2 regions of the Paenalcaligenes sp. DL 463 genome follow, and region 1 is predicted to be linked to the other one. Evidence: predicted binding sites of a transcription regulator. Region 1 holds the regulator's gene; the other holds the start of a gene.
What was found. Region 1 encodes LexA, which represses DNA repair genes until DNA is damaged. Its sites were predicted from a motif close to ACTGTATNNNNATACAGT; they were not measured.
Positions count from the first base shown of each region.

Region 1 (11,206 bases):
ATAGCGAGCTAACCCTCCACTACGTTTCTAGTGGTCAGAATTCCATCACATGAGCGGGCATATCCTCTGGCCTCCCCCTGCCACCAACATTAAACCGAGCGAATATGTGACAATGGTAGTCTTTACCTAAACTTGAGAGATTTCCATGGGAAATAAAATCGTTACTGAAGCCGACCGCAAGCGCACCCCGCCTCCGGCGGCCCCTAAGGGTATGACCCTTGCCACACAGGGTGGCGGCCAACGTGTGAGTAGGGAGCGTGGCGCACATACCCACCACAAGAAAAATCCCGGTAAGCGCCACCGCTAGGTTTAATCTCTGAGGTCAGCTCGCCACCAGCGCATGCCGAGGCAGGGCACTGGTGGTCCGCAGTTGATTGGGTGCCGAGATTCACCCTCGCGGGTCAGGCTCCCGGCGGCCTGTAGTTGGGTGCGTGTCGTGTCACCAGTCGCGAAGCTGCACAGCTCGTCCACACGATGCTGCATTAGCAACGGCATCCGCTTCGATTAACAAGGGCGGTCGAGAACTCCCTACCCAAACCCTTGGTGCCGTTCACGCTTTTTGGCGTTACTAGGCTTGATGGTGGCCGGAGCTGAACTGCCGGCACAGTTGGAACGATTCGCTATTGTTAAGTAGGCCCGCGTTATCCAACGCTTAGGGCATTTCGCCGCACATCAGCCTGTGCATTCACCATCACATAAGCGGGCTGGGCTTGATACCAGCTTCACCAACCTCGTATTTCTCTTCGTCTGGAAACTCGGTAATATTCTCACTACGAAGTGTAAGAATGCCATTCGATTGAATCATTGCTTTTTTTCAGCAAGAGTAGGTCATTCACATCAATTACATAATAGCCAGGCACATCAATCCATCGATGCTCAACATCAACAAAAACAATGTCGTTGTTCTGTATCGCAGGCATCATGCTTTGCCCGATGCCTGTTAACAACTTTATTCGTTGAGGGCTAGAGGTCCCGACTTCTTGCTTGATGAAACTATCGAGTACATCTAGATGATGTATGACAAGTTCACCATCATGGGCTCTTCCCATTCCCATTGATGGCTGGTACGGCAAATGTTCAAGACGAGTGTAACCCTCAGGGGGAGAGACATTTAAGGCGGACGACTTTCCATTCACAACCTTTTTGACGGCTTGATATGAAGCATCAAGCCCATCAGCGAGCTGGCGGACATCCATGCCAGCTTCGTTCATTGCCCATACGAGACGTTCTGAGTATTCAACCATAGTTGAGAATATAAGCTATGTGTTATTAACTATAGTTGCTTTGATGCGTGAGCTATAGTTAAAGGAGTCTATGAAAAAAGAATTTTCAATTCTGCTTATAGGCGGGACGGTGGCCTCAGCAGTAAAAGCCTTGAGTAATTTCCTATCAAGCGGTAAGCAAATGGCCTGCAAGCTTGTCTCCGGCTGTGTCGGAGCGTGTTTGGGCAGCTGTGGCGGTATTGGATCCAGCTGGGTGGCCAGAAAGCTGGAAGCGCATAAGCAACGCAATGGCGTATTCGATCAAGGAGCCCTCCAATACGTGAATAAACAGACTCGCACTCAGGGTTCCTTTCTTCTGCTTTAAACCATGTCGCGATTGCCGCTGAGGCGTGGCGCGTGCGTGCGGAGTGAGTTTAAAGAAACGCAGGGGCAATAGTGCTGCTTCGGGTGTCTCTATATAGAGCTATATCTTTAGCCACTATATTAATAAGGGGAGTGTCTAAAGGCAGGGTATAGTTTTCAAAGGCTGATAGTCGTACACGTTCCCATCGCTCTCCCTTTTTAGTAGGAGAGATCTCATTTGCATACCTTCTTAGAGCCATGCGAAGTGTGAACTCTAAACGTGGGTCTGCCAGGGCTTGTTCTTTAAGTTCTATTTCGCGCTGTGTAGCCCAGAGTACCGCTTCTCTCTTTGTTGAGAAGAGTTGGCTTTCCCTGTGCAGAGGGCTGTTCTTATGCAGGGTGAGTTTTATTTGTGCGCGATAGCCGCGTGGCGTTTTCTGAATACTAGCCATTTATACCTGCCAACATCATTGCCCGTTAGCGTCGCCTTTGCCGTGGGGCATTTCAAGGGGCATTTATGGGGCATAAGGTTTGTAAAAGTTGATGTTAGGCTATCAAATAGTATTCAGAAAACAGAAAAGCCGTTGATTTTAAAGGATTTTGGTCCCATAAAATCAACGGCTTTTAATCTGTGGTGCGAACGGAGAGACTCGAACTCTCACACCTCTCGGCGCCAGAACCTAAATCTGGTGCGTCTACCAATTCCGCCACGTTCGCGTGGTCTAGCAAAGAATAAGATTATAGAAGAGAAATCTAATTTTGCAAAGCTTTTTATCAATAAAATACGAGGAGAATTCGAGTTTTATGAAAAGCTGTTTTTAATCAATCACTTCGGAGCTTTGGGTTGCGACAATGCCTTGCGCTATTAAATCATTGATCTGAGCGTCGCTGAGACCGGCCTCTCTTAACACTTGGCGGCTGTGCTGTCCTAGGGTCGGTGCTTTGCTGTGAATGGCGCCTGGTGTCAGGCTTAGCTTGGGCACGATACCCGGCACTTTAATGGGCGTGCCATCGGCTAGGGTGTCATCTAGGATCATGTCGCGGGCTTGGTAGTGTGGGTCAGCAACGATGTCAGCGATATTGTAGACGCGGCCAGCGGGAACGCGTGCGTCGTGTAATACCGCGAGAACGTCGTCCAGCGCTTTGGTGCTAGCCCAGTCGCCGATCACTCCGTCGATATAGTCGGCGGCTTTGGCACGGCCATCGTTCTCTGCGAAATCGGGGTTGTCGGCCAAGTCGGGTCTACCAATCGATGTCATGAGGCGTTTAAAAATAGCATCGCCATTGCCGGCGATTAAGGCGTACTTGCCATCGGCGCAACGATACGCATTGCTGGGGGTGATGCCCGGTAAGCTACTTCCTGCCGGTTCGCGTATTTCGCCGAAGACAGAATACTCAGGCAGCAAGCTTTCCATCATATTGAATACAGATTCGTACAAAGCCGCATCAATCACTTGTCCTTGTCCTTCGTTGGCGTCGCGATGACGTAATGCCATAAGAATGCCGATTACACCATGCAGTGCAGTCAACGAGTCGCCAATCGAAATGCCTACCCGCACGGGGGGACGATCTGGCTCTCCACTTAAATGACGTAGACCACCCATGGCTTCGCCCACCACGCCAAAGCCAGGCCTGTCTTTATAAGGACCTGTTTGTCCGTATCCTGACACGCGCAACATAATTAGCTTTGGGTTGATGGTGCTTAACACCTCCCAGCCTAAGCCCCAACCTTCGAGGGTGCCGGGGCGAAAGTTTTCGATGAGCACATCACAATCCTCAACAAGCTTCCGAATGATGTCTTGCGCTTCAGGTTGTCGTAAATCAAGCGCGACTGACTTCTTGTTTCGTGATTGGACCTCCCACCAGACCGAGTTATCGGCATGTAACATGCGCCATTTTCGTAGTGGGTCACCACTGGTCGGGCTTTCGACTTTTATGACGTCTGCGCCGAATTCGCCCAGAATTTTTGCGGCGAAGGGACCAGCGATTAACTGTCCTAGTTCTAATACACGTATCCCTTCAAGGGCGTTAACGGGCGGGAGAGGTGATTTCATAATGATAGGATCGACACAAGTTAAACGAATAGCTTAAGTTTACAGGCAGAAGAATCGGGAAATAGTCTGATATAACGGCCAGAAAGCGTAGAAAACCTTTGTTTTGACGAAAAATGACTAGACACAATAGGTCAGCTTGCTATTGAATATAGGGTTATACGGTTATTGTTGCCAAATTTCGGTAAAATGATCGATTATTTTGTTCACTTACTCATTTTAATAGGTCTCTAATGCAGCCCGATGTTGAAATTTTGTCCGGTTTGGAGCGCCGAATCGATTTGGTCGTTTCGGTGGCCGACGTCGAAAAAGAAGTCCAGACACAACTAAAACGTGTGGCGCGCACAGCGAAGATCCAAGGCTTCCGGCCTGGTAAAGCTCCACTTGCCATGATTGAACGTAGTCACGGCCCAGGCATTCGTTACGATGCAATTAATAGCGAATTAGGTAAAGCGCTTGATTCCGCAATTCAAGCAACGGGTTTGCGCGTAGCTGGTTCGCCTAACGTGGAAGGCAAAGAGGGCGAAGCAGACGAGGGCACCATGGCCTTTACTGCAACCTTCGAGGTTTATCCCGAAATTACGCTTCCTGACCTCAGCGCACTGGATATTACACGTAGTGCATGTCAAGTCGGTGACGATGAAGTGCAAAGCACCGTTGATATTTTGCGTAAGCAGCGTGCGCAATATGAAGCACGTGAAGGCCGCGCAGCCTCGGAAGGCGATCGCGTTACGCTCGACTTTAAAGGCACAATCGACGACGTCGCGTTTGATGGTGGCTCAGCAGAAGGCTTCTCCTTTGTATTAGGCGAAGGTCGCATGTTGCCAGAGTTCGAAGAAGCCGTAACGGGCATGAAAGCTGGCGAAGAGAAAACCTTCCCACTTGAGTTCCCAGCAGATTACGGTGGCGCTGAGGTTGCTGGTAAAACAGCTCAGTTCGCCATCACAGTGACTGAAGTTGCTGAGGCGGTACTCCCCGAACTTAACGACGAATTTGCGACTTCACTTGGCCAAGAAGAAGGTAATGTTGAAGCGTTACTAGCAGATATCCGCGTCAATATCGAGCGTGAGGTGAAAGCCCGCGTATTGGCTCGCACCAAAGGCAGCGTGATGGAAGCTCTTCTCGCGGCTAGCGAATTTGACCTTCCTAAAGCGTTGGTCGATAGCGAAATTCAAAATCGTATTGCCGCAGCGCGCGAAGAGCTGAAATCTCGTGGCTTACCCGATGCCGATAAGATGCCTATTCCAGAAGATACCTTCCGTGAAGAGTCTGAGCGTCGTGTGCGTTTGGGTCTGCTACTATCAGAGTTGGTGAAATCTGCAGAGTTGCAGGCCAAGCCAGAGCAAGTTCGCGCTCGTATTGAAGAGTTCGCTCAAAATTACGAACAGCCCGCTCAAGTTGTAACTTATTATCTATCCGACCGCGAACGTCGTGGAGAGATTGAGGCGATTGTGCTCGAAGATAACGTGGTTGAGCATGTGTTGTCGCAGGCTAAGGTTACAGACGAAGAGGTGGCGTTCGACCAAATTATGGGAACAAACTAATGTCGTCTCGTTTTATCGATTTCTATGCATCAATGCATGGAGGCCAGTCGGTTACACCCAGTGGTTTAGGTTATATACCAATGGTGGTAGAGCAATCGGGTCGGGGTGAAAGGTCTTATGACATCTATTCCCGTCTCCTGCGTGAGCGTTTGATCTTTTTGGTTGGTCCGGTGAACGATCATTCGGCTAACTTAATTGTTGCGCAGTTGTTGTTCTTAGAGTCCGAGAATCCTGATAAAGATTTATCACTCTACATCAATTCACCGGGCGGCTCTGTTTACGCAGGTATGGCAATTTACGACACCATGCAGTTCGTCAAACCCGAGGTATCCACCTTATGTACGGGTATGGCAGCTAGCATGGGGGCGTTTTTGTTAGCGGCGGGTAAAAAAGGTAAGCGTTACGCATTACCCAACTCGCGCATCATGATTCATCAGCCTTCAGGCGGCGCTCAAGGGCAAGCATCTGACATCGAAATTCAGGCCAGAGAAATCCTGAGTTTACGTGAAAGACTCAATGATATTTTGGCTCGTAATACGGGACAAAGCATTGAGCAGATTGCACTGGATACCGAGCGAGACCGTTTCTTAGCTGCTGATGAAGCCGTAACCTACGGCCTTATCGATAAGGTATTTACTCATCGTTCTGACGACGAGTAAGCGACACCACCAGACTGCTAGCAGTCTGGTGGTATTCTGTTGTTTCAGCCTTAAGCGTTCACACGCTTGTTCACCGAATTTCATATAGATCAATATGTCCGATAAAAACTCGGCCGACGACAAAGCTCTGCATTGTTCATTTTGTAACAAAAGTCAGCATGAAGTCGGCAAACTGATCGCTGGCCCGGGGTCGGTGTTTATTTGCGATGAATGCATTGGCCTGTGCAACGACATCATTCATGAAGAGTCGCAAGAAAGCGCCAAAGCAGCCGTAAAAACTGAACTACCTAAACCTCAGGAAATTAAAGAGTTTCTTGATCAATATGTGATTGGTCAGAATGCTCCTAAGCGGAATTTGGCGGTTGCGGTATATAACCATTACAAGCGTATTCGTTATTCAGACGTTACGAGTGATGGGGTCGAGCTCGCCAAAAGTAATATTCTCCTAATCGGACCTACAGGCTCAGGTAAAACCTTATTAGCCCAAACCTTAGCTCGCATGCTTAATGTGCCGTTTGTGATGGCCGATGCCACCACATTAACGGAAGCCGGTTATGTGGGGGAAGATGTTGAGAACATTGTCCAGAAGCTATTGCAAGCTTGCGATTACGACGTAGAAAAAGCACAAACAGCGATTATCTATATCGACGAAATCGATAAGATCTCACGTAAAACTGATAATCCTTCCATTACACGTGATGTGTCCGGTGAAGGCGTGCAGCAGGCCTTGCTTAAGCTGATTGAAGGCACCGTCGCTTCTGTACCGCCCCAAGGTGGACGTAAGCACCCTAATCAAGATTTCGTTCAAGTCGACACCACCAACATTCTGTTTGTCGTGGGCGGCGCGTTTGACGGACTTGAGAAAGTCATTCGTGATAGAACTGAAAAATCCGGCATTGGTTTCTCTGCGTCGGTAAAAGCCAGTTCCGAGCGTGGCGTGGGTGAGCTTTTTGCAGAAGTCGAGCCTCAAGACCTTATTAAGTTTGGCTTAATTCCAGAGCTGGTCGGGCGTTTGCCAGTAGTGGCCACGCTAGAAGAGCTACACGAAGACTCCTTAGTCAAGATTCTTACCGAGCCTCGTAACGCGCTTATCAAGCAATTTCAGCAATTGTTTGCCATGGAAGATGTCGAGCTTGATGTGCAAGACGAGGCCTTACATGCCGTGGCTAAAGCCGCGATTCAACGTCGTACCGGAGCACGTGGATTGCGCTCGATTGTAGAACAAGCCTTGCTTGATACGATGTATGAACTGCCGTCACGTGCAGATGTGGCAAAAGTGGTACTTACCGCTGACGCGATCACTGGGGCAGCAAAGCCTGAACTTGTGTTACGTAGCGAAAAAGATCAAGAAAATACAGATAACGATTCAGATCGACCTCCACTTAAGAATGCGGTTGCTTAATATAGCTCGCTCTTTTCCACGCTGAGTCCTAAATCTCTTATTGTGCCGGCTCTTGAAATATCAAATAACGTCACAATGTGTAGAGGTGAAGGTCATCGACGAGGGGAAGCCTAACGCTTCCCCTTTAGATGTCAGGCTTAATTAAAGGAAATTACTATGTCTGCGAGCCAGATTCTATCGACGGAACCCATGGACCTGCCGCTACTGCCGTTGCGCGATGTGGTGGTGTTTCCGCACATGGTGATTCCGCTATTTGTCGGTCGCCCACGCTCAATTAAAGCGCTAGAGCTGGCCATGGAAAATGGCAACAGCATCTTACTTGTTGCGCAAAAAACGGCGAGCAAAGACGAGCCCACTCCCGATGATATGTATGACATCGGGTGTGCCGCTACGATACTGCAAATGCTAAAGCTGCCTGATGGCACCGTAAAAGTATTAGTAGAAGGCGTGCAGCGAGCACGTATTCAATCGATCAACGACGTTGAAACCCATTTTATGGCTACCGCTGTGGCAGCCGATAATGTTGACGCTTCCAGTGCCGAGCACGAAGCTTTGCGTCGCGCTGTGCTTGCCCAATTCGAGCAGTATGTGAAGTTGAATAAAAAGCTGCCTCAGGAAATTCTGACCTCCCTTTCCGGCATTGACGAGCCTGGACGCTTGGCTGATACCGTTTCGGCACATCTCACGCTTAAACTCGAGCAAAAGCAAGCCATGCTTGAGTCCACAGATATTGGCGAGCGTTTAGAGGCGTTGCTGGCTCAGCTAGAGTCTGAAATCGACATTTTACAGGTCGAGAAGCGCATCCGTGGCCGTGTCAAAAAGCAAATGGAGAAAAGTCAGCGCGATTACTATTTGAATGAGCAAGTGAAGGCCATTCAGAAAGAGTTAGGCGAAGGCGAAGAGGGCGCTGACATTGAAGAGCTTGAAAAGCGCATTGAAGAAGCGAAGCTGCCTAAAGACGCGCAGAAAAAAGCCGAGGCTGAGCTTAAAAAGCTAAAAATGATGTCGCCTATGTCTGCCGAGGCAACGGTGGTGCGTAATTACATAGACACGCTGTTAAGCATGCCTTGGCGCAAGAAAAGCCGTATCAATCACTCGCTGGGTAATGCCCAAACTGTGCTTGACGATGATCATTTTGGTTTGGAAAAAGTAAAAGATCGCATTGTTGAATACCTTGCGGTGCAGCAGCGCGTAAGCAAACTTAAGACACCTATTCTTTGCCTGGTGGGCCCACCAGGTGTGGGTAAAACCTCATTGGGGCAGTCTATTGCTCGCGCAACGAATCGGAAATATGTGCGCATGGCACTGGGTGGTGTACGTGACGAGGCCGAAATTCGCGGTCATCGCCGAACTTATATCGGTTCAATGCCCGGTAAGATTCTGCAAAACATGTCGAAGGTCGGTGTTCGTAACCCCTTATTCTTGTTAGACGAAATTGATAAGATGGGCTCGGATTTCCGTGGAGACCCATCATCAGCATTGCTAGAAGTGCTTGATCCTGAGCAGAACCACACGTTCCAAGATCACTATCTGGAAGTTGATTTTGATCTGTCTGATGTCATGTTCGTTGCGACCAGTAATACGCTGAATATTCCGCCGGCCCTGTTGGACCGTATGGAAGTGATTCGCTTGTCGGGTTACACCGAAGACGAAAAAGTGCGTATCGCTTTTGATCACCTTATTCCTAAGTTAATCAAGAATAATGGTGTTAAAGAGGGCGAACTGGAGATCCATGAAGACGCCGTGCGTGACATCGTGCGTTATTACACTCGAGAGGCTGGTGTTCGTTCGCTTGAGCGCGAGTTGGGTAAAGTGTGCCGTAAGGTAGTACGCAAATTCTTAGAGTTGAATCCTAACCCTCGGGCTAAGGTTCAAACTAAGGTAGAACCTGTGATTGTTTCCGCCGATAACTTGGCTGATTTTCTTGGTGTGCGCCGCTTCACATACGGCATGGCCGAGAAAGAGAACAAAGTGGGACAGGTAACGGGTTTAGCGTGGACCGAAGTGGGTGGCGATTTACTTACCATTGAAGTGGCTGATATGCCGGGTAAAGGTGTTATACAGCGCACAGGTTCGATTGGTGACGTCATGAAAGAGTCCGTGGAAGCGGCTCGTACCGTGGTCAGATCCCGAGCCCAACAATGGGGTATTCCGAACACTGTCTTTGAGAAACGGGATATTCACGTACACTTCCCAGACGGTGCCACGCCTAAAGATGGTCCGTCTGCAGGTATTGCGATTACCACGGCTATCGTGTCGTCACTTAGCGGTATTCCTATCCGATCGGATGTTGCCATGACGGGTGAAATTACCCTACGTGGTGAAGTCCTTGAGATTGGTGGCTTGAAAGAAAAGCTATTAGCAGCATTACGTGGTGGCATTAAAACCGTATTAATTCCCGAAACGAACGTGAAAGATCTGGTGGAGATTCCAGATAACGTGAAGAATGAATTGGAAATTATTCCGGTGCGTTGGATTGATCGTGTTTTGGAAGTGGCCTTGGAAAAGATGCCGACCCCTTTAAGTGATGAAGAGGTAGAGCGCTTAGCGGCAGAGGCATTGGCAGCTTCGAAGGCTACCGACAGTAGCTCGGGTGGTTTAACGAAGCATTAATCCATGCTTTGTTGAACATGCACGAAAAACAGCCCCATCATTTTTTTTGATGGGGCTGTTTTTTATCGGCTACCTTAGCGTGTAGGCGCTTCGTTCTGTCTACTGTAGTGGGGCTGTACGAATTAGGCCCACGGCGATGCCTTCTAGTGAGAACTCGTCGCTGGGGTCAATGGTAATGGGTTGAAAATCTGGATTTTCAGGTAGCAAGGTAACCGTATTATTTTTTAATTGCAGGCGTTTGACGGTCACGTCATCACCAATACGTGCTACGACGACTTGCCCATTACGTGCGTCAGATGTTTTCTTAACGGCCAGTAAATCGCCCTCGAGAATACCAATATCACGCATACTAAGGCCTCGAACCCTAAGAAGGTAATCAGGCGTTTGACTAAAAAGACTGGTTTCTACTCCGATTTCGCGTTCGATGTGCTCGGCCGCTAAGATAGGGCTACCCGCCGCGACGTGACCAATAATCGGAAGTTGCAGTGCGCTGAGTATGGAGCCTAGTGGAGAGGTCTCGTTAAGACCATGGTTATCGTTATCAAGTAATCGGATACCACGAGAGGCGCCAGCGGTAAGCTCGATAGCACCCTTGCGCGCTAACGCTTTCAGGTGGTCTTCTGCGGCATTGGCAGATTTGAAGCCTAAGGTTTTAGCAATTTCTGCGCGCGTTGGCGGGAATCCGGTACGATGGATTTCGTTGCGGATAATATCTAAGACTTGTTGCTGCCGAAGAGTGAGTTTGACTGCCATGATGTTGCGCTGTTTATTTATACAGCTTTGATTCTGCGGCATATCACGATAAAGATCAAGTTTTTACCGTTTTTTGGGTGTCTTCAGTAAAAAAAGCCTGAGGCTTGGGAAAGCATCAGGCTCGTTATGAGTACCGAATGGACGTTTTTTACAGCACGGCGGCGATGGCCTTTACCACGTCATCAATATTATGGCTGTTCAGGGCGGATACACAGATACGACCTGTGCTTACCGCATAGATGCCATGTTCGTCGCGTAGACGGTCTACCTGTGCTGCAGTAAGCCCAGAGTAAGAGAACATACCGCGCTGTTGTAAGACAAAGTCAAAATTTTGGGTGACACCAAGGTCTTTCAGTTTTTGCACAAATTGTGACCGCATGTCGCGTATGCGAAGACGCATTTCTGAAAGCTCTGATTCCCATGCCTTAAAGAGTTCGGGCTCGTTTAATACGGTGGCAATCACCTTACCGCCATGCGTCGGAGGGTTAGAGTAGTTTGTGCGAATCACGCGCTTAACTTGGCTGAGCACTCGGGTTGATTCGTCAGGGCTTGCCGTGACGAGAGTCAGTGCGCCCACACGTTCTCCGTAGAGAGAGAAGGATTTAGAAAAGGACGAGCT
Region 1 is NZ_JBYBKX010000001.1:1,881,201-1,892,406, reverse strand. It holds gene AC2UZI_RS09070 (hypothetical protein) at 146-307, shown strand; gene AC2UZI_RS09065 (S24 family peptidase) at 771-1,211, opposite strand; gene AC2UZI_RS09060 (hypothetical protein) at 1,315-1,587, shown strand; gene AC2UZI_RS09055 (hypothetical protein) at 1,637-2,017, opposite strand; tRNA gene AC2UZI_RS09050 (tRNA-Leu) at 2,198-2,282, opposite strand; gene AC2UZI_RS09045 (CaiB/BaiF CoA transferase family protein) at 2,384-3,619, opposite strand; gene tig (trigger factor) at 3,850-5,160, shown strand; gene clpP (ATP-dependent Clp endopeptidase proteolytic subunit ClpP) at 5,160-5,819, shown strand; gene clpX (ATP-dependent Clp protease ATP-binding subunit ClpX) at 5,914-7,221, shown strand; gene lon (endopeptidase La) at 7,378-9,834, shown strand; gene lexA (transcriptional repressor LexA) at 9,934-10,587, opposite strand; gene AC2UZI_RS09015 (amino acid aminotransferase) at 10,736-11,206, opposite strand, start outside.

Region 2 (11,206 bases), 390 kb from region 1:
TCGCGAGTAGTACGGATACCGCAAGCTTCCATAACCTCAAGCTTGGCATCAGCCGTATCGGCACCACCAGAAATTAGCGCACCGGCGTGGCCCATACGTTTTCCTGGAGGCGCTGTCACACCAGCAATAAACCCAACAATAGGCTTAGTCATATTGTCTTTAGCCCACAATGCAGCGTTGACTTCATCTGGACCACCAATTTCACCAATCATGATCACGGCATCGGTCTCTGGATCGTCGTTAAACATTTTCAATACATCAATATGTTTAAGACCGTTGATCGGATCACCACCAATACCCACCGCAGCGGATTGGCCCAAACCAAGCTCGGTCACCTGAGCAACCGCTTCGTAAGTCAGCGTACCTGAACGGCTTACCACGCCAATACGCCCTTTACGGTGAATATGCCCAGGCATAATACCGATTTTAATTTCGTCGGGAGTGATTAAACCGGGGCAATTAGGACCTAGCAATAAGGTCTTTTTGTTCTCGGCGCGCATGCGATTGCGTAGCTCAAGCATGTCACGCACAGGAATACCTTCAGTAATACAAATCACCAAATCCAGATCGGCATCAACCGCTTCCCAGATAGCCGCTGCTGCGCCTGCTGGTGGAACGTAAATAACCGAAACCGTAGCACCGGTCGCATCACGAGCATCGCTGACGTTAGCGTAAATAGGAATACCTTCGAAGTCTTCCCCTGCACGCTTTGGGTTTACCCCTGCAACGAAGGCCTCTTGGCCATTACCGTACTCACGGCACATGCGTGTATGGAACTGGCCTGTTTTACCAGTAATACCTTGCGTGATAACTTTTGTGTCTCTATTGATTAGAATCGACATTTATTAAACCTTTTCCCGTACTTATTTGGCTGCGGCAACGACTTTAGTGGCTGCTTCAGCCATCGTGTCGGCACTGATGATGGGCAGACCGGAGTCGGCAAGCATTTTTTTACCTAGTTCTTCGTTGGTGCCTTTCATACGCACCACGAGCGGCACGTTAAGGTTCACGGCTTTACATGCAGCGATTACACCTTCTGCAATGACGTCGCAACGCATGATGCCACCAAAAATGTTCACCAAAATGGCTTTCACTTCTTGGTTAGACAACATGATCTTAAAGGCTTCGGTAACTTTTTCTGCTGTTGCGCCACCACCTACGTCCAGAAAGTTTGCTGGCTCTCCACCGAACAACTTAATGGTATCCATCGTGGCCATCGCTAGACCAGCACCATTTACTAGACATCCGATATTGCCATCCAATTGAATGTAGGCTAAGTCGTATTTGCTCGCTTCGATTTCAGCGGGATCTTCTTCGTCCAAGTCGCGGTATTCGACCAACTCAGGTTGACGGTAAAGAGCATTGGTGTCGAAATTAAACTTCGCATCTAAGGCCATGATGTCACCAGAGCCGGTGAGAATCAGCGGGTTAATTTCAGCCAGTGACGCATCGGTTTCCCAATAAGCTTTATAAAGCTTTTGGAACTCAGCAGCCGCTTTGGCTTGAGAAGCTTCAGGAATACCAATACCTGCGGCTAAACCTACGGCCTCTTCATCGGTTAATCCTGTGGCAGGGTCAACAAAAACCTTAAGAATGGCATCGGGATTGCTTTCAGCGACCTCTTCGATCTCCATACCACCTTCAGCTGAGGCCATCACGCAAACACGCTGAGATTCGCGATCAGTGACGATCCCTACGTAGTATTCCGTTTTGATGTCTGCACCGTCTTCAACGAGTAAGCGGCGTACTTTTTGTCCTTCAGGGCTGGTCTGATGCGTGATCAGTTGCATACCTAGAATTTCATTCGCCAGCTCTTTAACCTCATCGATTGAGCGTGCCAATTTAACACCACCACCCATACCTCGACCGCCGGCATGAATTTGTGCTTTAACTACCCAGACGGGTCCACCCAACTCTTCAGCGATGGCTACAGCTTCGTCAACGGAAAATGCCGGCTTACCGCGTGGTACAACCACTCCGTACTTCCGTAGCAGTGCTTTGCCCTGATATTCATGAATTTTCATTTATTACCTGTCAGTCTTAAAAACACATTAAAAAAAACTAGAGTCGGCGTGCCGACAAAATATTAGGAACCAATCTACGCTTCTACCTCAACGGTTTCAGGCTCAATGTACCATCGGGGATATTTCGCTTTGACCACCTCGCCCGAACTATGCATAGCATGGCAGCCATCAACATGAAACGGACGTGTCGCCTCGTTTCCGGTGGGAGGATTAGGGCTATGCACACGATTTGCCATGGACTGAATCGCAACAGTAGGCAGGACATCAGTCAACTCTGTCATGTGGGTGCATCCAGCCGTTCTGCCAAATCGCTCACGCACAGCACGACGAAACCCTTTCACTAAATTTAAGCCGATAAGCTGTTGATACGTTGGCGTAATCGCGGTGCATGCCGCCCCGTAAGGCGCAGCATCGTAAGCCGCCACAGCCTCAGTGATCGTGAACGTTTTGTCTATCGTGATTCGCAATAATAGATGATGTACTGGCTTGCCGGCCTCATGCGTTCCACCAAATGCGGCAGGAAAATCATAAGCCTTGATATCAGTAAGCTGAGCCTCGATATCCCATTGCCCGTCAGCGCGCGTGAAAGCTTGCGCGCGAATGGTTCGAGTATGTAGAGCTTCGCGTGAGGCGGAAGGAGGAGGAAGCGGCATGTATTAAGGGTTTAAAGCGGCAAAGTACAGAATGATTCAAAGAGTATAACGCACCTCGTATCATGAGTATAACTAGACAAGAACTCATTTTTGTAGGCATTCAGTGCTGATAAGCTGTAGTAATACTAAGGTATAGCGTGGCAGACTTATCAGGTGGAAAGTCTGACGCTAAAAATATGGATGGCGACGCACGGTCAAATTGGCTGAGAACGGCATTTGGCTAGATTTATACGCAGCCGTGCGTACCGAAGATCATGACTCGGGCTATGTCAAAGCATTTTTAGAGCAAGCAAAACGTACTTGCTTTGAAACCCTGAGTGACATTCAAGCGTTTAATGAAGTTCGCTTTTATAATTACCGATCAGATTGGGCTGCGTCTTTTTTAGCAGCGCTGATGATCTTATTAAAAATATCGCTACTGAAACCACGACTTAGAATAAAACGGCATTGGCGCGCGTATTCTTTTTGGTCAAGCGGCGCAGCACCGAACTTTCGCTCCCATACCTCATAAGCGCGCTCGTATTCAGAGCCACTTAAGGACTCAAGCAGCTCTGTAACGCTATCGGCATCAATCCCATTCTGACGTAGCTCTTGCGCTATACGCCGAGAACCCAGTTTATGGGCCCGGCGGTTAAGCAAGCTTTGAGCAAAACGTTCGTCTGATAGCCATTTCTCACGTTCTAATTGATCAAGCAGTGACTCGATCTCGGATGAATCATCGCTATACCGCATTAGCTTGCGTTGTAACTCTACGCGGGAATGCTCACGACGAGAAAGGAAATCGATAGCACGAGCCTTCAAAGAAGGCCCTGCAGGCTTGTGAGACGTCGCTAAACGTTCAGCAAACTCGTCAGGATCGGACTCGAAAGGCTCGTTATCGTAGACCATAAAAACTAGTCTTTAATTTCAGGGCTATCTACACTTTCTGGCTTGGACTCAGCCGCTTTAGGCTCTGCCGCTGCCATTTGCACAACACCAAACTTTTCACGCACACGATTCTCGATCTCGCGCGCCATAACGGGATTCTCTCGCAGAAACTCGCGGGCGTTGTCTTTACCTTGACCAATTCGAGTGCTTTCGTAGCTATACCAAGCCCCTGCACGATCAACAATACCTGCCTGCACCGCTAGATCAACAATTTCGCCTTCACGAGAAATACCCGCGCCATACATGATGTCGAACTCTGCCTGCTTAAAGGGAGGCGCCACCTTGTTTTTAACAACCTTTACACGGGTTTCATTACCGACAACCTCGTCGCCACGTTTAATTGAACCGATGCGACGGATATCAAGGCGGACTGAAGAGTAAAATTTCAGTGCGTTACCGCCTGTGGTCGTTTCAGGGTTACCAAACATGACCCCAATTTTCATGCGTATTTGGTTAATAAAAATAACCATGCAATTAGCGCGTTTGATGGTGGCGGTCAATTTACGTAAGGCTTGACTCATCAGTCGTGCCTGTAGTCCGGGTAGGGAATCGCCCATATCACCTTCGATTTCCGCTTTAGGCGTTAAGGCGGCTACAGAGTCGACCACAATAAGGTCTACAGAGCCAGAGCGTACGAGAGCCTCGGTGATTTCTAAGGCTTGCTCACCCGTATCAGGCTGTGAAATAAGCAAATCACTAATATTCACACCCACTTTTTGAGCATATTGAACATCAAGCGCGTGCTCGGCATCAACGAAAGCGCAGGTGCCACCAATTTTTTGCATTTCAGCAATAACTTGTAGCGTAAGCGTTGTTTTACCGGAAGACTCAGGGCCATAGATTTCAACCACTCGGCCACGCGGTAAGCCCCCAACCCCCAAGGCAATATCTAACCCCAGTGAGCCCGTTGAGCAAACTTGGATATCGTGCTCGACTTGGTTGTCGCCATAGCGCATGACCGAGCCCTTACCAAATTGCTTCTCGATTTGAGACAAAGCAGCTGCGAGGGCTTTGCTACGCTCGGCTGAAACAGCTTTGCTTCGTTTATCGTCCATGAAGGATTCCTTGAATATAAATATACGGAAAAAGTCGTGCAGGCCACATCATACAATTTTGACCTTAAATAGCGAATCTTAAATTATACTGTATAAATACACAGATAACCAGTAAAGTAAAATAATCTGACTTGCCATAGGCTATCAAGCAACGATTACAACTTTCGTTAATTTTTGTGTCTGCACACCTAAACATAATTAGGCCATACGCGACAGAAAAAAGGGGGCGCTAACGTAGAAGTCACTCTGGATCAAAACGCCTACTTCCCGTACTATGCGCCGGATCAACGCTGGTTAAACACGGCTCAATTCTTTGTCAACGAAGGTCAAGGTTGCTAAGCTTAGACCAACGCTAAGCGCTCGACAGAGATAAATTTGGGCGTACAATCAACCTCCATTCTCTCACTCATTTGTCAAAGCGGTATCGCTACCAACGGCTTTGGCTGCATCCTAAAGTATTGTTCATGTGGTTTAAAAATTTACGTATTTTCCGTCTTTCCCAAGCTTGGTCTTACACGCCTGATGAGCTAGAAAGCGCTTTAGAAACCCACAGTTTCCAACCAGGAACCAGTCAAGACCCCGTTAGTGTGGGGTGGATCGCCCCTCGCGAAGGCGGCCCTTTAGTTCACAACCTTAATGGTCAGTTATTAATCAGCGTACGGTCTGAAAAGAAGCTGCTTCCCGCTACGGTCATCAACCAAGTCACCCGCGTTAAAGCGCGAGACATCGAAGATGAGCAAGGGTACAAGCCGGGGCGTAAGCAGGTTCGTGAAATCAAAGAGCAAGTCATTACCGAGCTCATGCCACGAGCCTTTAGTATTCATCGCGACACCAAAATCTGGATTGACACCAAAAACCACTGGTTAATTGTTGATGCAGCAGCGGCTGCCACCGGTGACGAGGTCATGGGCTTACTGGCTAAAAGCTTAGACCCCTTCCCCGTTTTGCCGTTGTACACCGAACTGTCGCCCGCCTCTGCCATGACGTCGTGGTTGGCAGAAGATCAAGCCCCTAGCAACTTCAGCATTGACCAAGACACCGAACTACGCTCAACCAGCGAGAGTCGGGCTGTCGTGCGCTACGTTCGTCACAGCATCGATATCGAAGAGGTACGTAAACACATCGAATCCGGCAAGCAATGCACCCGCCTTGCGCTCACATGGAATGACAAAATTTCATTTGTACTAACGGATGGGCTAGAAGTTAAACGACTGGCCCCGTTGGATGTACTGAAAGAGCAAAACGAGTCTCTATCAGGTGATGAGTCGGAACTGTTTGACTCTGATATGACATTGATGACCGCCGAATTAGCCCCGATGCTCAATGATCTGATTGAAGCCTTAGGCGGTGAAAAAACCGTCGTTTAACACAAGGATAACGCCGTCTTAACACAACTAACGCCATGCTTAGCATGGCGTTAGTTTATGTAGCAGCTGAAAAATTAGTACATTCCGTGGAACACGGCATCCTCAGGTCCAATGTGTGAAGGTGGACTCCACGTCACATCGCGCATTGAGTGTTGCACCAAATTCTCTACCCCTAACAACACCGCAAAAATGGCCATTCGTACAGGGATACCATTATCCGCCTGCCGGAAAATTCCCAAACGCGGGTCGTGATTCAAATCCACGTGTAAATCATGTGCCCCTTCTCGGCTATCTCGTGGCAGTGGGTGCAGCACAATAACGTCAGGACCACAACAACGATCGACCACATCTTTGTTCACTTGGAAGTCAGAGGTGTAGCCCTCTAGCTGCTCATCAGAAAAGCGCTCTTTCTGCACACGCGTGGCATAAATAACATCCGCCCCTTTTATCCCCTCTTCCAAAGAGTGATGTTGCTCGATAACGTGATTACCTTGTTTGGCCACTTGCTCAATGACATCGTCAGGCATTTCTAAGCCGGGCGGAGAGACCAACGTGAACGTTAACCCTCTGTAAAGGGCCAATAACTTCACCAACGAATGCACAGTGCGCCCATACTTTAAGTCGCCAGTAACAGCAATATGAGCTCCATCCAACAATTTCCCTAACCGAGAGAATTCGGTCAAGATCGTGTAGAGGTCTAATAATGCTTGGCTCGGGTGCTCACCTGCTCCATCCCCCCCATTCACAACGGGGATATTGGTCGCCCTAGCAAATTCAGCGACTGAACCCTGCTCAGGATGACGGATCACCATGGCATCAACATAGCCGCTCATTACTCGACTGGTGTCATAAATGGACTCGCCTTTCGCCATGGATGAAAACGTAAAGCCAGTGGTGTCACAAACCGAACCACCCAAACGGCAAAATGCCGCACCAAAACTGACACGAGTCCGTGTGCTGGCCTCGAAAAATAGATTACCAAGTACTGCACCCTCAAGAACCCTAGAAACCTTTTGTCGGCGTGCTATGGGTTGCATGATATCAGCCACACTAAAAAGCTCTTCTACCGATTCTCGTGTAAATTGCTCTACTGACAGTAACTGATGCTTCCCCCCAGTGGCAATACGTTCGCGTAAAGGGCCTGACTGTGCGCTCTGCGCATATTTAGCCAATAGCAATTCATTTTCTACGATTTCGGTGACGAATCGCTGTACTACCTCGGGCATACTACGAAACTCTTGCGACCCTTCGGGTAGCAGCCAAGTATCCAATGCTCTACGCTTCACACCGATACGCGCTGCGAAAATATCACGAGTCAGATTCAAGCGACGCATTGCGTCGCGTAAAAACACCTGTTGGGAGACGGCCATGGCAGTTCCTTTATAAAGAACATAAACAAAAATATACGCATTGCGTATATTTTATTTAGGTTGCTTGATAAAAGCGAGCGCCGTTGTCAATTCGATGAAGGAGTCGTCCAAAACGAGTAGAAATTCGCGAAAACACGACATTTATTCGTATCTTGGAACAACAGGAGGATGATTTTTTGGAAGTTCGTAAGACGTAGTAGCGTGTGAGCTTGCTACGCCCGCTAAGGCGACACTGAGCCAGCAGCCGGCTACAAAAGCAAGAAGACTTAAACCGTAAGACAAGGTGGCGCACAGCATAGGCAGCCAATGGCCTCGGCCTAGACGTCCAGCCACACTTTGAGCCAATAGGCTAACACTAAGCAAATGGGTCCAAAACAAACCCATAAAAGCAAATAGCACACCCACTACATAAATAAGTAATGGCATGCGTAACCACATCGGGCTAAAAACCGACGGAACAGTATCAAAGGCTGCTAATAGAACCAAAAATAGTCCGCCGGCATTCAGCACGACCACACTGTAGAAACCGATATGCAGGCTTCGGCTTATTAAGGTGCCATAAGCCGCAATACCCGTAGAGTGTGTCAACGCCGCTCTCTATTGTGCAGGAATGCTTGGTGCAGTGTTGGTAGCAGGCTGAGCATTTGGTCCACGATCAGGTGTAGCACCTTCGCCTGCAATAATACGGGCGGCGGTTAACGCATTTTGTTCTGACCCAACCATGAACACCAAACGTCCACCCGAAATCGGTTCAGAAAAACCCGGTACGGCCAGCATAGTTCCATCCACAACTAGCGCTAAACGCTTATTAATATTCTCTGAGGTTACTTTCGTTAGTAGTGCGGCTGCCTGTGGGTTCAAATCTAAAGCCAGCAATCCATCACCTGCTTCACTACGCCCTGCCTCGACACTCATTAAGTCCTCTACACCAATAAACGCCTCGGGCTGTACATACAGTTTGCCATTGGGTTCAATATCAACCTCTACCCAGTTTGGCTGCGATTGTGTGTCGGCTAAGAATACCAATACGGGGGATATCTGCTGTTCTGGCGCTGTTTGCTGCGCGGATGCCTCTGGCGTTACTGCGCTTTGAGGCTGGCCTGTCGCTGGCGCTTGAGCTGCCGTGTCCGTCTGTTGGGGCACAGTCTGACACGCGGCCAGCGCAACCAAACCCATCGAAGCAAAAATACGGCTGATCCATCGTTTACTGTGCATAATACTTCCTCTTATTTTCAAAGTTACTGTAAGCGCTGTACGGGGTAAAAAGTTTAACAGCTTAATACAATATGTTCCGCAGTAGAACGTTTATTAAACCTAATGCAAGAGTTTGGCTCCCCGCACCATAATTTCGCGACGATCTAAATGTCGCTCATGCTTATCGAATAAGTCGATAATAAAGCGACCTGGCGTGAGCGGCCACCAAGCAACGCTACCATTTGCAACCGTCGTACCGTTAAATTTCCAAATCAAGTCGGTGTCCCTGCTCGCCGCCAATCTAATTTTTTGATGCTCAGCAGGAATGTCAGGATCAAAAGCATAAACCGTACCCGCTACGGGAGACACAATCTGTGCCATCTGTATGAGCTCTTGTCCGAGCTGTAAATCAACAGCTGCTCGCTTTACAAGGTCGAACTCTGTTCCTGCCAAAAAATACTCATTTCGGTCCGGCTCAGCGACCCCTTCAAATCGCAGTGCAGTGCTGACCACATTATGAGGAGGCAATGGCGGTGTTGACGTGTGCTCGCTGTGCAAGTAGCGCATGACTTCATGCCAAACAGGGGCAGCCCCGCTCACTCCTGAGACATTCATCATGGGCTCACCATCACTGTTTCCCACCCAAACACCCACCGTATAATGACTGCTGTACCCTATTGCCCAGTTGTCTCGCATGTCTTTGCTGGTACCTGTTTTCACGGCCGTCCAAAACGGTGTGCTTAAGGCGCTATCCAACCCAAAGGTATAAGCACGCGCTTGGCGATCTGACAACATATCAGAAACAATCCATGCCGCAGCAGGATCGAGCAAAGCCCGTTTTAACGAGGGCTGCACTGGGTCAACGTCATTCCGCTGTTCGGCCATCCCACCAACGTTACAATTCGAATCACTTAGCTCATCGGAAGAAGCTAAAGATTTGTGAACAACTGTGGTTCTTCTCCAAACAGGAGCACTATGACAGCCCAAATTAGCAAGCGTTCTATACGCATTCGTGAGCGACAGAAGATCTACATCAGCACTGCCCAACGCTAAGCTGTACCCATAAAAATCTGCGTCTTGCTGCAAAGGCAGCCCTAAGTAACGTAACAACTGCCAAAAATCCGGAATGGGCATCAGTGTTAGTACCCGAACCGCGGGAATGTTTAGCGAAGACGCCAGCGCTTTTCGTGCCGAGACCCAACCCGTGAACTGCAAATTATAATTTTGCGGCACATACAAACCATTCAGCGTATTCAGGCTAAGAGCAGAGTCTTCGAGCAGTGACGCGGCCGTGAGCCGGCGGTCTGCAATAGCAAGGGCGTAAAGAAAGGGTTTCAGCGTTGAGCCCGCTTGTCGTCGAGCCGCCACATGATCCACTTCAGGCGCTTCAGAAAACGAACTAGCGCCAGCATAGGCCAGTATTTCACCACTGTCATTGTCGAGTACAACCACTGCCGCATCGTTTACTCGACTTTCTTGCAGCTCATGCAAGTTCGCATACACAATGCGCTGAACCGTTTCTTGCAGATCACGGTCTAATGTACTCGGCACCGTGGTCGGCAAACCCGCACGCACATCCGAACGGAAAAAACGTTGAGTAAAATGAGGGGCGAGTTGCACCGCATCCCACATCGGGGCATGAGCTCGATGAATAACGGCCGCTGCAATACCGTCTAATGAACGGCATAGCTCAGGTCGACCTAATTGAACAAGTACCGCACAGGCCCTTTGTGTTAGCACAATCTTGTTCGCATTCGGTGCGCGTAACATGGCGGCGGCTAGCGCTGCCTCGGCCATATTCAGGCCCGATGCATGTTTTTGAAACAACACCCTAGCTAACGCATCCACTCCGACGATTTCGCCACGGAAAGGGGCTAAATTTAAATACGCTTCAAATATTTCTGACTTGTCATACCGCCCTTCGACTTCATAAGCGGCATAAGCCTGATTTAACTTTCCACTTAGGGTTCTGCCTTGCGGTCCACGCCCTGTGCTTTGTCCCAATAAATCCGCTAACTGCATACTCAGCGTGGAAGCACCACGCCCCCTTGGGGTTGCAACATGAGACCATGCTGCGCCAGCGACTGACAACCAATCTACGCCCCTGTGCTGCATAAAACGCTGGTCTTCGGACGCTAAAATGGCTCGCTGCAAAGCCGGCGACACGTGGTCTAACGTTAACCAGTTACCACGTCGCTTATTAAAATCGGTACGCAACTCGTGAATCAGACGCTGCTCTCGATCGAGCAGTTGAAAGAAAGAAGAGGGGTTTTGTAAGCTTAACGCTTCATAAGGCACCATACCTTTGCCTACAGCGGCGTTAAGCACTAGCCCCCCTGTCAACAGTCCTAACAACCAATGCTTAACCATTGGCTACGGCTCGATCGTAAAAGGCGTATTTGGGACCAAAGCAAAGGCATCAGGCTCGTAAAGCGCCTCTGCTCGCGTGGCGGGTAAATTAAAAACACCTGAGGTGTTTAACCGCACGGTGTACTCCAGATAATGAGTGCCTACTGGCAAATAAGCAAAGTACGCTCTATAGGCCTCAGCAGAGCGTTCGACATAACTGGGTACAGACCCAGCAGAGTAACGACGCTCATGCCCCCCCTGCGCAAT
Region 2 is NZ_JBYBKX010000001.1:1,486,266-1,497,471, reverse strand. It holds gene sucD (succinate--CoA ligase subunit alpha) at 1-842, opposite strand, end outside; gene sucC (ADP-forming succinate--CoA ligase subunit beta) at 864-2,024, opposite strand; gene AC2UZI_RS06955 (DUF2889 domain-containing protein) at 2,099-2,677, opposite strand; gene recX (recombination regulator RecX) at 3,032-3,565, opposite strand; gene recA (recombinase RecA) at 3,571-4,659, opposite strand; gene AC2UZI_RS06940 (recombination-associated protein RdgC) at 5,124-6,026, shown strand; gene AC2UZI_RS06935 (aspartate carbamoyltransferase) at 6,101-7,396, opposite strand; gene AC2UZI_RS06930 (hypothetical protein) at 7,538-7,984, opposite strand; gene AC2UZI_RS06925 (SecDF P1 head subdomain-containing protein) at 7,994-8,611, opposite strand; gene pbpC (penicillin-binding protein 1C) at 8,711-10,960, opposite strand; gene AC2UZI_RS06915 (alpha-2-macroglobulin family protein) at 10,964-11,206, opposite strand, start outside.
Region 2: a site for LexA is predicted at 4,747-4,764, ahead of recA (recombinase RecA). Genes of this name have one in related genera too.